3 regions of the Enterobacter sp. HK169 genome follow, and region 2 is predicted to be linked to each of the others. Evidence: predicted binding sites of a transcription regulator. Region 2 holds the regulator's gene; each other region holds the start of a gene.
The links. Region 2 encodes CRP, which controls carbon source genes, mostly activating them, when cyclic AMP is high. Its sites were predicted from a motif close to ATGTGANNNNNNTCACAT; they were not measured.

Region 1: azuC (stress response protein AzuC) is a predicted target of CRP. The motif match lies at 1,867-1,884, and genes of this name have one in related genera.
Region 3: bhsA (multiple stress resistance protein BhsA) is a predicted target of CRP. The motif match lies at 1,077-1,094, and genes of this name have one in related genera.

What each region holds. Positions count from the first base shown of each region.
Region 1 covers NZ_CP017087.1:1,206,761-1,209,854, forward strand. The annotation lists gene EnteroDNA1_RS05810 (anaerobic C4-dicarboxylate transporter) at 1-1,301, shown strand, start outside; gene EnteroDNA1_RS05815 (DUF2766 family protein) at 1,344-1,595, opposite strand; gene azuC (stress response protein AzuC) at 1,703-1,786, opposite strand; gene yecR (YecR family lipoprotein) at 2,021-2,359, shown strand; gene ftnA (non-heme ferritin) at 2,564-3,061, shown strand.
Region 2 covers NZ_CP017087.1:2,546,047-2,549,140, reverse strand. The annotation lists gene EnteroDNA1_RS12185 (YccS/YhfK family putative transporter) at 1-1,087, opposite strand, end outside; gene crp (cAMP-activated global transcriptional regulator CRP) at 1,145-1,777, opposite strand; gene EnteroDNA1_RS12175 (OsmC family protein) at 2,089-2,493, shown strand; gene EnteroDNA1_RS12170 (phosphoribulokinase) at 2,560-3,094, opposite strand, start outside.
Region 3 covers NZ_CP017087.1:135,306-138,399, forward strand. The annotation lists gene EnteroDNA1_RS00740 (glycine zipper 2TM domain-containing protein) at 1-225, shown strand, start outside; gene EnteroDNA1_RS00745 (TetR/AcrR family transcriptional regulator) at 286-921, opposite strand; gene bhsA (multiple stress resistance protein BhsA) at 1,166-1,423, shown strand; gene ldtC (L,D-transpeptidase LdtC) at 1,499-2,464, opposite strand.

The DNA of each region.
Region 1 (3,094 bases), 1.3 Mb from region 2:
CGGGTACGCGTTTCGGCGGTATGGGGCTTGGGTTAATCAGCGGTATTGGTCTTTTTATTTTATGTTTTGTCTTTGGTCTGCAACCGGGTAAACCGCCGGTTGACGTTATGCTGACCATCCTTGCGGTGATTGGCTGTGCGGCTACGCTGCAGACTGCGGGCGGCCTCAACGTCATGATGCAGTTTGCCGAACGTATGCTGCGCAAACACCCGCAGCACATCACCCTGCTCGCCCCTTTCACCACCTGGATGCTGACCTTTCTGTGCGGCACCGGGCATGTGGTCTACACCATGTTCCCCATCATTGCGGATATCGCCCTGAAAAAAGGGATCCGCCCCGAGCGCCCCATGGCCGTGGCGTCGGTGGCATCACAGATGGCGATTACGGCTTCCCCCGTTTCCGTTGCCGTTGTGTCGCTGGTGTCTATCCTGGCGGCCCAGCATGGGATCGGCCACGCGTGGGGGATCCTGGAAATTCTCGCCGTGTCGGTTCCCGCTTCGCTCTTCGGCGTAGCCATTGCGGCCCTGTGGAGTTTACGCCGTGGGAAAGATTTGGCTGACGACATAGAGTTTCAGGAAAAGCTGAAAGATCCTAAGCAGCGCGAGTTTATCTACGGCGGAACGGAGACGTTAATGAATCAGCGTTTCCCTAAACAGGCCTACTGGTCCACGTGGATTTTCTTTGCCGGTATTGCCGTGGTCGTTTTGCTGGGGGCATTCCCTGACCTGCGCCCCTCCTTTGAGGTGAAAGGCAAAATGACGGCGCTGTCGATGAACCTTGTCATTCAGATGATGATGTTAATTGCGGGCGCCGTGATGCTGATGGCCTGTAAGGTTAATGCGTCGGCCATTTCCAACGGCGCGGTGTTTAAGGCCGGTATGGTCGCGATCTTCTCGGTGTTCGGCGTGGCGTGGATGAGCGATACCTTTTTTCAGGCGCATCTCGACGAGTTAAAGCTTGCGCTGGAAGGCGTGGTGAAGAGCCACCCGTGGACGTATGCCATTGTGCTGTTTCTGGTGTCAAAACTGGTGAACAGCCAGGCGGCTGCGCTGACGGCCGTTGCGCCTATGGGCCTCATGCTCGGCATCGACCCGAAAATGCTGATCGCCTTTTTCCCGGCGTCCTACGGCTATTTTGTCCTCCCGACCTATCCCAGTGATTTGGCCTGCATCGGCTTTGACCGCTCAGGCACCACCCGCATCGGCAAATTTATCATCAACCACAGCTTTATTCTGCCAGGGCTGATTGGGGTAAGCTGCGCGTGCGCGGCGAGCTACCTGCTGGTCCAGACGTTCTTTTAACCGCTTCAAAGGGCGACACGTGCCGTCGCCCCTACCCCTGTTTTAGTGGGATTCACCCTGCGGCGTGAATCGCAGCTCAATCAGCGCGATAGCTTTCTGGATCGCACGAAGCGTAACCGGGTCAGCGGCAGCAGGATGGCTGGCAAAATCGATGTTTTTCAGCTGCGTAGACATCTTCTCGCGCACTTCAACCGGCGCAATCACGTCCAGAACATCAAGGATTTGTTTGATAACCAGCTGACAGGCGACAACGTCAGAGACCAGTTCCTGATCGGCGCTCAGGTTTTGTGACATGGGTTTTCTCCTTATTTAAAGGCCGCCATAGTAGCAAAACACCCCCCCTGACATCTTCCCTTCGTCGCCTGCAGGTACAAAAAAACCCGCCGAAGCAGGTTTTTTTATCAGAACATGGCGCCTGGCGGCACGTCTTTGAACGTGCGGCAGTAATTGGCCCACATGCTTTTCAGGATTTTGCGCAGTTTCACGATGATGCTCCATTAACTTGTTATACAACTTTATTGTCAACGTGCTTATAATATGACCATTATCACAAAAATCAATCATTTTGTGATTCTCATCACATTTTTATAAGAGGTTGTCCTGATAGCACTCCCCTCTGACCCGTTGCGAAGAGTGAGGGCAGATTGTCCGGCTATTCCAGGCATTGCAGCGGGCATCTGCGGGTACGATAAGATATTTCCATCCACTCAGAGCGAACCATGAAAAGAGTCATTGTAGCCGGCACAATCCTGCTGCTCGCGGGGTGTAGTATCAACCGCCAGGCTGAAGTCAGCAGCCTCGACGCGCCGAACGGCATCGTCCGCCTCGATTACGGCCAGGCAGCGCTGCAAAATGCGTATTCCGATGAGTATGTGAATAACGGCACGGCGGCAAAAGCGTGTCAGAGCATGGGGTATGCCACCGCCTCAGCCTATGGTCAGCCCATCAAAACCTGCACCCTGACGAGCGGCTCTTTGTGCCTGAACGAGAGCGTGACTATCCAGTATAAATGTATGGGTTACGCCGTTAACCCTAAGTCAAATAACCCCTGGTATTAATCAACCCTGCCAGCGTTTGCTGGCAGTATATTTCATTACGAACAAAAACAATTCTCATTAATAAATTATAAAAATCGCCAATGCGTTTTATTCCCATTCGTATTTTAAATAAATAAAATAAAAATTTTACGTTTTGCAAATAATTAAATAACAAATTATAGTGTCGCTCATTGTGAACCAGAAATAATAATCCGGAGCGTCACCATGCTGAAAACTGAAATGATCGACAAGCTCAACGCACAAATGAACCTTGAGCTTTTTTCATCCCTGCTCTACCAGCAGATGAGCGCCTGGTGCAGCTACCACAGCTTCGAAGGTGCGGCCGCGTTTCTGCGTCGTCACGCTCAGGAAGAGATGACCCACATGCAGCGTCTGTTTGATTATCTTACGGATACGGGCAGCCTGCCGCGCATTGAAACCGTGACATCACCTTTCGCTGAGTATAATTCTCTCGATGAACTGTTCCGCGCCACCTACGAGCACGAGCAGCTGATCACGCAGAAAATTAACGAACTGGTTCATGCCGCAATGACCAGCCAGGATTACCCAACCTTTAATTTCCTGCAGTGGTACGTCGCTGAGCAACACGAAGAAGAGAAGCTGTTTAAATCCGTACTGGATAAATTATCTCTGGTGGGGAAATCCGGCGAAGGTCTTTACTTTATTGATAAAGAACTTTCCACTCTCGATACGCAGAATTAATTTCAGCGCGGTGCCGGTTTCCGGCACCGCGTT
Region 2 (3,094 bases):
CTGACGATTTAAGAGAAAGATAGCTTTTGAGCGCGGCCAATAGCGGAAGCCGTTTTTGCTTATCCGCCATCAGGTCGCGGGGATAAAGCGGGCGCTGGGTGCGCAACACGCGGGCGATGCGGCTGAAGTGCCAGGCGGCAAACTGGCCGACCGGGTTATCGGGATGCTGGCGGGCGATTTTCTCCAGCGCGCCCAGCTGTTTTTCCATGTTAAAGCGCGTCGGGTAGCGGTGGTAGAGAATATCATCGGCCAGGATCCGCAGACGTGCCGATACGGTCTGCGCGTTCCAGCGGATCACCGCTTCGGCGTGGCTGCGCTCGACCAGCTTTTGCACCTCCTGCGGGTGGTGAAGGCTTACGGAGATATGCTCCTGTAGATCCAGCCCGACCTGGAAGGTGCGCAGCAGCCGCTTGTACTCGTGGTTCTTGTTGGCGGCGAGCATATGCAGCTGCTGATAGCACTGGCTTATGAGATCCACCACCTTCTGCTGGCGCGTCAGCAGCGGCGGTAAGGATTTTTCCGGATCGGTGTGCTGGGTGAGCAGGGTGTATTTGGCCTCGCAGTAATCCGCAAGCTGCACATAGAGCAGGCTCAGGGATTCACGCAGCGGCTGCTCCCGCCACAGCCAGAACCAAAACCAGTTAAACAGCCCGTACCATAATGTCCCCAGGGCGTAGATCAGCAGCGGCTCCCACACCGGCATGTTCCCGGCGAGGCTCAGCGTGAAAATGGCCGCAATCAGCGAGGCGGGAAGCAGGCGAGCATGCAGCGAACTGATTTCCGCCGTGACGCCAAGGGTCATCGCCAGTACGGTCAGGATCAGCGGCAGCGGGATATCCCGGGCAAGCAGGAGTTGTACGGCGAGGCTACAGCCCGCAAACAGGCAGCCACCAACGATCAGGCGTTTGAAAAAACGCTTATGCGGCGTGTCCAGACCGGCGATGTTGCAGCAGGCGGGCACGAGGGAAAACAGCAGGCCTTGCTGAAGATGTCCGAGGATCAGGCCTATGGCCACAGGAAGACACAACACCAGCGTTTGCCGCAGTGCGTAGTTAACTTCCGGGTGATAGATCAGCCTGCGCCACATGGGGAGTAGAGACAAAAACGGCGTGACACCTTGCGATGGCACGCCGTTTAAGCGGAATTAACGCGTTCCGTAGACCACGATGGTTTTACCGTGGGCGGAGATCAGGTTTTGATCTTCCAGCATTTTCAGGATACGGCCCACTGTTTCACGGGAGCAGCCGACGATCTGACCAATTTCCTGACGGGTAATTTTAATTTGCATGCCGTCCGGGTGGGTCATGGCGTCTGGCTGTTTCGCCAGGTTCAACAGGGTTTGTGCGATACGGCCGGTAACGTCCAGGAAGGCGAGGTTACCCACTTTCTCTGACGTGACCTGCAGACGGCGCGCCATCTGGGAAGAAAGACGCATCAGGATGTCAGGGTTAACCTGAATCAGCTGACGGAACTTCTTGTAAGAAATTTCAGCCACTTCACATGCTGTCTTTGCTCGAACCCAGGCGCTACGTTCCTGGCCCTCTTCAAACAGGCCCAGTTCACCGATGAAATCGCCCTGGTTCAGATAAGAAAGGATCATCTCTTTCCCTTCTTCATCTTTGATCAGCACTGCCACCGAGCCTTTAACGATGTAATACAACGTTTCCGCTTTTTCACCCTGGTGAATCAGCGTGCTCTTCGATGGGTACTTATGAATGTGGCAATGAGACAAGAACCATTCGAGAGTCGGGTCTGTTTGCGGTTTGCCAAGCACCATGCGCTGTTATCCTCTGTTATAAGCTGTCACCAGAGTCATCAGATGCATCCGGACTCTGGGGTTGCAATCGAATTCTTACCCATACCCTGGGAAGTCGGCTACCGTAACGTTTCGCAGCCAGTAAAGTTTGATGTCCTCTGCATACACGTGTAACGTCAATGTATTACTGTAGCATCCTGAGTGTTTTAGCATAGCTTTCGCCGCGTGTCTCCTGGTGTCTCGCTTCAGCATGATGCAGGTCGCCTTCCATTGCGATAAATGTAACGCACACGTAATCTGTCACCAAAAATGCAACGTTGGAGTTAATGAATATGCAAGCGCGCGTGAAATGGGTTGAAGGTTTAACGTTCCTGGGCGAGTCCGCGTCAGGACACCAGATTTTGATGGACGGTAACTCCGGCGATAAAGCACCCAGCCCAATGGAAATGGTGCTGATGGCGGCAGGCGGATGCAGCGCAATTGACGTGGTGTCGATTCTGCAAAAAGGACGTCATGACGTGACGGATTGTGAGGTTAAACTCACGTCAGAGCGTCGCGAAGAGGCGCCACGCCTGTTCACCCATATTAACCTGCACTTTGTGGTCACCGGTAAAGAGCTGAAAGACGCGGCGGTCTCGCGTGCGGTGGACCTGTCTGCGGAGAAGTACTGCTCTGTGGCGTTAATGCTGGAGAAAGCGGTAAAAATCACGCATTCGTATGAAGTGATCGAGGCGTGATTGATGGGGCATCGTGCGTGTTGATGCCCTCACCCTAACCCTCTCCCACAGGGAGAGGGAACATGCTCACGCGATCTGCTTCCCTTCCATCAGTCGCTCCACCAGCGGCGTCATGATGAGCTCCATCGCCAGCCCCATTTTTCCGCCCGGCACGACTAACGTATTCATGTGCGAAATAAACGAGCCCTGCAGCATTGCCAGCAGCCAGGGGTAATCAATGCCTTCGAGATTGCGGAAATGGATCACCACAAAGCTCTCATCCAGCGACGGGATGCTTTTGGCCGCGAACGGGTTGGAGGTGTCCACCGTCGGCACGCGCTGGAAGTTGATATGGGTGCGGGAGAACTGCGGCGTCAGGAAGTTAATGTAATCCTCCATGGAGCGCACCACGGAGTCCATCACCGCTTCGCGAGAATGGCCACGCTCGCTCATGTCACGCGTCAGCTTCTGGATCCACTCCAGGTTAACGATAGGGACCACGCCGACCAGCAGATCCACGTGGCGCGCCACATCGTGTTGAGGGGTGACCACGCCGCCGTGCAATCCTTCGTAAAACAGGACGTCGGTGGGTTCCGGCAGCGGCTGCCACGGGGTAAAGGTT
Region 3 (3,094 bases), 2.1 Mb from region 2:
GGCTATGCCGGTAACCAGGTGCAGGGCGCGATGCAGGATAATGATACCTACACCACGACTCAGCAACGCTGCAAAACCGTCTATGACAAGTCGGAAAAAATGCTGGGCTATGACGTGACGTACAAAATTGGCGATCAGCAGGGCAAAATCCGCATGGATAAAGACCCGGGCACGCAAATTCCACTGGATGGAAACGGCCAGCTGGTTCTGAATAACAAAGTGTAAAAAAGATGTTCTCTGAATTTAGCTCCTCATGCGCTCAGGCTGAGGAGCTTTTTTTTTGCTTCAGATTTTCAGTAGCTCAGGCCACAGCCGCAGCGTGGTTTCGCTAATATGCTGCAGTTTTTCCAGCGTGGCCCCTTCGCGGGCGCTGATCGACATCCCCTGCAAAATACAGCTCAGGTATTGTGCCAGCAGCTGAGGGTTGCATTGCGCGGGGATTTCACCGCGCTGCTGGCGCTGAGCCAGAAATGCGCTGAGGGTCTCCTCCTGCATGGCATGCCGTGATTTCACCGTATTGGCAATCTCTTTAGAGGACGCCGCCAGGGTGGCAGAGGTGTTAATCATAAAGCAGCCCGCAGGCGTCTCTTTACTGGTGAAACAGGTCGCGACGGCGGTGAAATAGTCCCGAAGCGCCTGTTCAACGCTTTTCTCTTCGCAGAACAGCTGGGCTTCGTGTTTCGCCGCAAAGCGCGAAATGTATCTGTCCAGCACCGCCCTGAACAGCCCCTCTTTATTGGTAAATTCGGCATACAGCGTCGGCGCTTTGGCTCCGGTGGCTTCTACCAGATCGGAAAGCGAGGTTGCTTCATACCCATGTTGCCAGAAGAGAGTCATGGCCTTATCAAGCGCTGCATCCCTGTCAAACACTTTTGGTCGGCCACGGCTTTTCTTCGCACAACTCGTGACATCGGTTGTCATTTGCCGTTGGTCCTCTGTTGGTTTGGTGAATGACCATTATAAAAATAAACGCAACCCACCACCAGTGCAGAATGCTTAAAAATAAATTAATCATATATGTATGAAAAATAACAATTTTAAAATTAAGTTAACGCTCGTTATAAAATTATGTTGACGCGTGACATGGATCACATTTATGATTTACCTATCGATCGTTAACTAAATGATTAACGACCTCCAAATTCATCTGCTAAAGGTAAACATCATGAAAAACGTAAAAACTCTCATCGCTGCCGCTGTCCTGAGTTCACTCTCTTTCGCAAGCTTTGCTGCTGTACAGGTGCAATCCACCCCTGCCGACCAGCATAAAGTCGGGACAATCTCTGCGTCTGCAGGTACTAACCTGGGTTCCCTGGAAGATCAGCTGGCGCAAAAAGCGCAAGAGATGGGGGCAAAATCTTACCGCATCACCTCAGTGACCGGTCCTAACACCCTGCACGGCACTGCTGTCATCTACAAATAAGCCGTGCATAAACCCTCATTTATGCCGCTGCAATAAAAAACGCCCTGCTGAGCAGGGCGTTTTTTTATTTCCGATTTACATCGACTGCGGGACGACATCGTGATGCCGGGTGACATCGGTCGGCATGCCTGACCGGGCTTCCATCGCACGCTCCATCACCACGCTGTTGGTATTCGCATTCGTTTTGAAGCTTACCATCGCGGCATTCAGGTTGATGGGCAGCGTCTGTGGATCGTCACCAATGTTTTTCGATAACGGCTGATGGATCTCAACCAGCCGCACGCCGCCGGGCTCCTCTGAAACTTTAATCGGCGTATTGATAATATTCACTTTGGTTCCCGGCGTAACGACGTTAAACAGCGTTTTGATATCGTCATCGCGCAGACGAATACAGCCGGAGCTGACGCGCATGCCGATGCCAAAGTCCGCATTCGTTCCGTGCAGCAGGTAGACGCCGCCGTATGCCGCGAGGCGTATCGCGTGGTGCCCCATCGGGTTATCCGGACCAGCCGGCACCACGGCAGGAAGATCGATCCCCTGGGCCTTATAGCGGGCACGAATGTTGGCCGTCGGGGTCCAGGTTGGATTCGCGCGTTTATCCGAGACGGTGGTGACCATCGTCGGCGTCAGCGTGTCGCCGCCCAGCTGACCAATACCGATAGGGTAGACCGTCACTTCGTTTTTACCCGGCGGGTAATAGTACAGGCGCAGCTCGGCGAGGTTTATCACCATCCCCTCGCGCGGGGCGTCCGGCAGGATGGTCTGTAACGGGATGGTCAGTACGCTGCCCGCGCGCGGGACGTACGGGTCGACGCCGGGGTTCGCCTGCAGCAGGGCCAGAAAACCGACGTTATATTTTTTGGCAATCGCTTCCAGCGAACCGCCATTATTTTCAACCACATGAAAGCGGTTTTCCCCCACCACCTTGCTGCCGGGAGGGGGGAGGGGCCAGGTGTTTGCCCGGGCGGGAAGCGCAACCGCGACGGTGGCTGCCAGCGCAAACAGGGTCATCCAGCGAGTAAAACGCGAAGAGGTCATCATCACCATAATCCATATAAATGATAAGGTTATTTTTTTATAAGGCGTTAAACATAATTATGGCGAATGGGTGTGTCGGGAAGATCGGGTGAAGTGCAAAGAGTTTGTAAATTGTCCCCCCGTAGCGCCGGGCTAACAGGGGGAAGGGATCCCATAAAATAATGCCTTCACGGACGACCCCCTTTCCCTTGAGGGAGAGGGCTGGGGTGAGGGGGAACATACGGCTCTGGTGGTCATTCCGTTCACTTCATGTTCCTTGCTACTCTTTAACGACATAACCGGTGAACGTGCCAGGGTGGCTCAATCGCCACCACCCTGGCGACCCAGGCTCCCGGCGGTAAATCGCCGCTTCGCGGATTGTTCGCCCCATCCCTGGGGCTCACCCCTTCGGGGCCAGCGCAAGCGCTGTCCAAAATTGCTCCCGGCAATTTTGTCTTCGGCTTATTCCTTCCGGCTTATCGGGGACGGGCGGAGGCAACGTCCATGTAAAGCCCGCCCTCTCGGCGCATCCCTGCGCCTCGCCCCGGCCTGCAAGGAAACGCCTCAGCGATTTACAGCCGGACCAGGGGGGCGCTGTAAGCTGTTCATTCCCGGAAGCAACTTTCATCGCTTCCGGTTAATAAACTACATGAA